2 linked regions of the Massilia sp. METH4 genome follow. The main gene of each other region encodes a partner of the protein of the gene in region 2 in a complex. Links are inferred from orthologs where the notes say so. Each region holds a gene or a part of one and is shown on either strand. Other genes may lie near its edges. The genes, in order: mnmG and mnmE.

Evidence for each region.
Region 1: the proteins of mnmE (region 2) and mnmG are in contact, whole or in part, in a solved structure (PDB 9HIP), measured with the Escherichia coli proteins. The link is inferred for Massilia sp. METH4 from one-to-one orthologs.

Annotation. Positions count from the first base shown.
Region 1 is NZ_CP146614.1:1,844,589-1,847,863, forward strand. What follows is about bases 271-3,228. They hold mnmG (tRNA uridine-5-carboxymethylaminomethyl(34) synthesis enzyme MnmG), read left to right. Parts: upstream 271-764; coding sequence 765-2,693; downstream 2,694-3,228. Other genes in these bases: V6Z91_RS08215 (TSUP family transporter), read left to right, coding at 271-559; rsmG (16S rRNA (guanine(527)-N(7))-methyltransferase RsmG), read left to right, coding at 2,693-3,228. In the rest of the region: more of V6Z91_RS08215, read left to right, coding at 1-270; more of rsmG, read left to right, coding at 3,229-3,275. UniProt on the Escherichia coli protein: NAD-binding protein involved in the addition of a carboxymethylaminomethyl (cmnm) group at the wobble position (U34) of certain tRNAs, forming tRNA-cmnm(5)s(2)U34.
Region 2 is NZ_CP146614.1:1,454,315-1,457,587, forward strand. Bases 69-3,024 are described here. They hold mnmE (tRNA uridine-5-carboxymethylaminomethyl(34) synthesis GTPase MnmE), read right to left. Parts: upstream 2,259-3,024; coding sequence 879-2,258; downstream 69-878. Other genes in these bases: V6Z91_RS06455 (Hpt domain-containing protein), read left to right, coding at 69-312; V6Z91_RS06460 (hypothetical protein), read right to left, coding at 358-555; yidC (membrane protein insertase YidC), read right to left, coding at 2,357-3,024. Outside these bases: more of V6Z91_RS06455, read left to right, coding at 1-68; more of yidC, read right to left, coding at 3,025-3,273. UniProt on the Escherichia coli protein: Exhibits a very high intrinsic GTPase hydrolysis rate. Involved in the addition of a carboxymethylaminomethyl (cmnm) group at the wobble position (U34) of certain tRNAs, forming tRNA-cmnm(5)s(2)U34.

The sequences.
Region 1 (3,275 bases), 390 kb from region 2 along the record:
TGCCTGGACGACGGCGGCACCGGCCGCCTTTGCAGCCTTCCTCTTTGCGTTCTTCGGCGCCTATACGGTCACCAAGATTCCCGCCGACTTCATGCGTACGCTGCTGCCGTTTGTGCTGATTGCGGTGGCGGTCTACACCTTCAAGCGCAAGGACCTGGGCAGTATCCATGCGCCGCTGCACAGTGGGTTAAAGGAGCGTTTGCTGGCCGTCGGGATCGGCGCGTGTATCGGTTTCTATGATGGCTTCTTCGGTCCCGGCACCGGCAGCTTCCTTGTCTTCCTGTTTGTCCGCCTGTTCGGCTTCGACTTCCTGGGCGCTTCGGCGGTCGCCAAGGTCGTCAATGTTGCGTGCAATTTGTCGGCGCTGATGTGGTTCGGTTACAGCGGTCATTTGCTGTGGCAGCTTGGCCTGATGATGGCGGTGTGCCAGGTGGCGGGGTCGCTGATCGGTACCAAGTTGGCGATGCGGCACGGTAGCGGGTTCGTGCGTCGTGTCTTTCTTGTCGTGGTCACGATCCTGATCGTCAAGACGTCGTGGGACGCATGGCAGCGCTGGTGATTGTTCCACGTGGAACAGTCGACGGTGTGATCGAAGCCCGGCCGATGCCGGGCTTTTGTTTCACGTGAAACACCCGCGCGGCAGCAATCTAGCTCAACAATCCTACGTTCCACGTGAAACATCGCCGGAATATTTCTGCCTAAAAAAGTCGCAGCGCGCAAAAAACTCTATAATCTCACTTCATCCCTCTGCTTTTCTTTCCACCATGCTATTTCCTACTGAATTCGACGTCATCGTCGTTGGCGGCGGCCATGCCGGCACCGAGGCGGCACTGGCGTCGGCGCGCACCGGTCAGAAGACCTTGCTGTTGACCCACAATATCGAAACCCTTGGACAAATGTCCTGCAACCCGTCGATCGGCGGGATCGGCAAGGGCCACCTCGTCAAGGAGGTCGATGCCCTGGGCGGTGCGATGGCGATCGCGACGGACGAGGCCGGCATCCAGTTCCGCATCCTGAATTCGTCGAAGGGTCCAGCCGTGCGCGCCACGCGCGCGCAGGCCGACCGCATCCTCTATAAAGCCGCCATTCGTTCGCGCCTGGAAAACCAGCCGAACCTGTGGCTGTTCCAGCAGGCGGTCGACGACCTGATGGTGGAGGGCGACCGTGTCGTCGGTGCCGTAACGCAGATCGGCTTGCAGTTCCGTGCGCGCGCCGTCGTGCTGACGGCCGGCACTTTCCTGGATGGGAAGATCCACGTCGGCTTGCAGAACTACTCGGCTGGCCGCGCCGGCGATCCGCCCGCGCTGTCGCTGTCCGCGCGCCTGAAGGAATTGAAGCTGCCGCAGGGGCGCCTGAAGACCGGCACGCCGCCGCGCATCGATGGCCGCAGCATCGACTTTTCCGTGATGACGGAACAGCCGGGCGATCTCGACCCGGTTCCCGTGTTTTCCTACATGGGCAATGCGGCCATGCACCCGAAGCAGTTGCCGTGCTGGGTCACGCACACGAACCAGAAGACGCACGACATCATCCGTGGCGGCCTGGACCGCAGCCCCATGTACACCGGCGTGATCGAAGGCGTGGGGCCGCGCTACTGCCCGTCGATCGAGGACAAGATCCATCGCTTCTCGGCGAAGGAGTCGCACCAGATCTTCCTGGAACCGGAAGGCTTGACGACGAACGAGTTCTACCCGAACGGTATTTCCACGAGCCTGCCGTTCGACGTGCAGATCGAACTGGTGCGTTCGATGAAGGGGCTCGAAAACGCCCACATCCTGCGCCCCGGCTATGCGATCGAATACGACTACTTCGACCCGCGCGGCTTGAAGGCCTCGCTGGAAACGAAGGCGATTTCCGGCCTGTACTTTGCTGGCCAGATCAACGGCACGACCGGCTACGAGGAAGCGGCCGCGCAAGGCTTGCTGGCTGGCTTGAATGCCGCGCTGCAAACGCAAGGCAAGGAACCGTGGACGCCGGCGCGCTCGGAAGCGTATCTGGGCGTGCTGGTCGACGACCTGGTGACGCAAGGCGTACAGGAGCCGTACCGCATGTTCACCAGCCGCGCCGAGTACCGGCTGTCGCTGCGGGAGGACAACGCCGACATGCGGCTCACCGAGATCGGCCGCAAGCTGGGCGTCGTCGGCGATGCGCAGTGGGAAGCGTTCGAGCGCAAGCGTGAGGCCGTTGCCGCCGAGCTGGAACGCCTGAAGTCCACGTGGGTCAATCCGCGCATTCTGGAAGCGGCGGAATCCGAACGCGTGATCGGCCAGGCCATCGAGCGCGAATACTCGCTGGCGGACCTGCTGCGCCGCCCGAACGTCGACTACGACAAGCTGGTGACGCTGACGGGCGCGGACGGCCGCAATCTCGGCGGTCCGGGCGTGACGGATCCGGCCGTCCAGGAACAGGTCGAGATCCAGCTCAAGTATTCCGGCTATATCGAACGCCAGCTGAAGGAAGTGGAGCGGCATGAACATTACGAAAACCTGAAACTGCCGGAAGGGTTCAACTACCTGGACATTGCCGCGCTGTCCGTCGAAGTGCGCCAGAAGCTGAACAAGCATCGCCCGGAAACGCTCGGCCAGGCCTCGCGTATCTCCGGCGTGACGCCGGCGGCGATTTCGCTGTTGCTCGTGCACCTGAAGAAGGCGGGCTACGGCGGTTTCGTGACCTTGAAAGACGAGGCAGCCTGATGGCGGTGTTTGATCGCGCTGCCCTGGCGCAGGTGCTGGCGAACGGCGTTACCGAGCTGGGTCTCGACTTGGCGGGTACCCAGCAGGAGCAGCTGCTGGACTACCTGGCGCTCCTGAACAAGTGGAACCACGTGTACAACCTGACCTCCGTGCGGGACCCGATGCAGATGATGACGTTGCACCTGCTCGATTCGCTCTCAGCCGTGCCGGCGTTCGCCGGCGCGCGCAACGTGCTGGACGTGGGGGCAGGGGGCGGCTTGCCCGGCATCGTGCTGGCGATCGCCCGGCCTGACATGAAGGTGTCGATGATCGACACGGTGCACAAGAAGACCGCCTTCCTCACGCAGGTCAAGGCCGAATTGGGTCTGGCGAATGTGACGGTGTACACGAAGAAGGTGCAGGAACTGGCGGTGAAGGAGCCGTTCGACGTGATCACGTCGCGCGCCTTTGCCGACCTGTCCGACTTCGTTGAATGGTCGCACCACCTGCTGGCGGAAGGCGGCCGCTTCATCGCCCTGAAAGGGACCGCGCCGCAGGACGAACGCGAACGCCTGCCGGGCGACTGGGCAGTGCGCGAATTGC
Region 2 (3,273 bases):
GATGATCTCGAGGCTGCGTTGCAGCGGGTGCGCGAGCGCATCGACGTGACCTTGCCGACGGAACGTGCCGCACCGGCGACCTTCGTGCCGCCCCAACCGATCGGCAATATGCGGGAATTGTTCGACCGCCTGCATGCGCTGCTCGACGAAGGCAACGCCATGGCGATCGATATGCTGGATCAATATGAAACCGTGCTGGAAAAAGCACTGGGTTCCGCCGCCTGGCGGCTCGTGGCGGCGGCGGCGCGTGAAGAAGACTTCGAACGCGCGCTGGCGGCGCTGCGGGTCGCCCGTCCGGCACTTAGGTACTAAGTTGCGCGCTGAGCGCCGGGCGGGCGCATCAGGCACGCCCGAGCATCAACGCGTGTACTGGGCTTCTTCGTCGAACGAGGCCGCGCAGTCCCGGCCGCAAAAGCGCTTCACGCTGTCGAGCGGCTTTTCGCAATACCAGCACGAGCCCTTGGGCGGCAGGGTTTGTCGCGGCTGCGGCGCCGCCATGACAGGCATCATCGTCGCCACGACGTCCGTCGCCACTTGTTCCTGGGTCGTTTCCATGATCTTCCCCTCTCAGACACATCAACTGCTAGCAAGATTACGTCAGTGGAAGTATGCGGACGTGACCAACATCAAGACCGTACAGCTTGTCGCTCGACGCCTCAAACTGTGTTGCTCCAATCAATCATAGCAGCATTAAATCAGGCCAACAGGCCGGGTTACGTGCGCCAACACACGCAACTGACCCATTGGCAGAGTGGTTGCTATCATGCGAAGAGTGACTAAAAAATTTTTCTATGGAAATGAAGGCGCCGATAGGAGACGAACTACCGCCTGCGGGAAAACGGTGCGCGAGCACCGCATCCGGAGTGACGTGAAGCTGCTTATTTGCCGATACAGAACCGGCTGAAGATCACCCCCAGCAGATCATCCGACGAGAACGCCCCGGTAATGGTGGACAGCTGCACCTGCGCCAGGCGCAACTCCTCGGCAAACAGGTCGAGCGACTGATCGGTTTGCGCGGCGTGCTCCTCCGCGCGGTCCAGGTGGCGCGCGGCGGACTTCAGGGCGATCAGGTGGCGCTCGCGGGCCAGGTACAGCGATTCCCCCGTCTGCTGCCAGCCGGCGATGCGCAGCAGCTCCTTGCGCAGCAGGTCGATGCCGGTGTGGTCGTGGGCGGACAGGTAGATGTGCGTGGCATCGTCGCTCGTGTCGATCGACGGCTTGTGGCCGGACAGGTCGATCTTGTTCCAGATCCGCAGCACCGGCACGCCCGGCGGGAAGGCGGCCAGGATCGATTCGTCGGCGCGGGTGGGGCCGTGGTTTGCATCCAGCATGTGCAGGATCACGTCCGCCTTGCCCACTTCTCCCCAGGTGCGCTCGATGCCGATGCGCTCCACGACATCCACCGCTTCGTCGTGGCCGCGGATGCCGGCCGTATCGATGATGTTCAGCGGGATGCCCTCGATCTGGATCGTTTCGCTGACCTTGTCGCGCGTGGTGCCGGCGATCGGCGTGACGATCGCCACGTCCGCCCCGGCCAGCGCATTGAGAAGTGATGACTTACCCACGTTGGGCTGGCCCACCAGCACCACGTTCAGGCCCTCGCGCAGCAGCGCGCCCTGCGAAGCCTGCCGGAACACCCCGTCCAGCGCTTCGACGATGCCGCGCAGCTGGCCGCGCGCATCCGATTTCTCGAGGAAGTCGATTTCCTCCTCGGGGAAGTCCAGCGTGGCCTCCACCAGCATGCGCAGGTGCGTGACGCGGTCGACCAGCCCATGGATTGCCTGCGAGAAGGCACCGGACAGCGACTGCGATGCGGACCTGGCCGCCGCTTCCGTCGATGCGTCGATCAGGTCGGCCACCGCTTCGGCCTGCGCCAGGTCGAGCTTGTCGTTCATGTAGGCGCGGCGCGTGAATTCGCCCGGTTCGGCCAGGCGCAGGCCGATATCGTGCCCTGCCTCCAGCACGCGCTGCAGCAGCATCTGCAGCACGACGGGACCGCCGTGGCCTTGCAGTTCCAGTACGTCTTCGCCCGTGTATGAATGCGGCCCCTTGAAGTAGATCGCGATGCCCTGGTCGACCAGCGTGCCGTCCGCCTGCGTGAACGGAATATAGGTGGCGTGGCGCGGTTTCAGGTCCGCGCCGTTGAACAGCGCCTCGGCCAGCGGGCGCAGGTTCTTGCCGGAGGCACGGACGACGCCGATACCGCCACGGCCCGGAGCGGTGGCGATGGCGGCGATGGGGAAGGTATCGAGATTCATGGGCAAATTTTAATGGAACGAAAAAAAACCCGTGTCGCGCACGGGTTTCAATTGGTGCGGCCGAGCTCGCGCCGCAGCGCGAGCCCTACCGTCAGCGCTTACTTCGCGTCCGGCATCATCTTCTTCGTGATCACCCACTGCTGGGCGATCGAGAACAGGTTGTTGACCACCCAGTACAGCACCAGGCCGGACGGGAAGAACAGGAACATCACCGAGAACGCCAGCGGCATGAACAGCATCATCTTCGCCTGCATCGGATCGGCCGGCTGCGGGTTCAGCTTCATGGTCACGTACATCGAGATCGCGTACAGCACCGGCAGGATGAAGAACGGGTCGGGCTTGGTCAGGTCGGTGATCCAGCCCAGCCACGGCGCGCCGCGCATCTCGACGGAGGAGTTCAGCACCCAGTACAGGGCGATGAAGACCGGCATCTGCACCACGATCGGCAGGCAACCGCCCAGCGGATTGATCTTCTCGGTCTTGTACAGCTCCATCATGGCCTGGTTCATCTTCTGCGGGTCGCCCTTGTAGCGCTCGCGGATGGCCGTCATCTTCGGCGTGACCACCTTCATCTTCGCCATGCTGCGGTAGCTGGCGGCGGACAGCGGGAAGAAGAGCAGCTTGATCAGGATCGTGAAGGCGATGATCGTCCAGCCCCAGTTGTGCACCACGCTGTTGATGTGCTCCATCACCCACCACATCGGCTTGGCGATGATCGTCAGCATGCCGTAGTCCTTCACCAGCTCGAGGCCCGGCGACACGCGTTCCAGCGCCGCTTCGTCCTGCGGGCCGGAGAACAGCTTGGCGGTGTTCGACACCGTGGCACCCGGCGCCAGGGCGCCCAGCGGCTGCACCACGCCGATCGAATAGGTGTTGTGACCTACCTTGCGCGTGAAGATGTCGTGCATCTGCTTCGCTTGCGGCACCAGCGCCGAGACGAAGAAGTGCTGCGAGATCGCCACCCAGCCGTTGTCGGCCTTGGTCGGATGATCCGGCTTGAAGTTCGGGTTTTCGC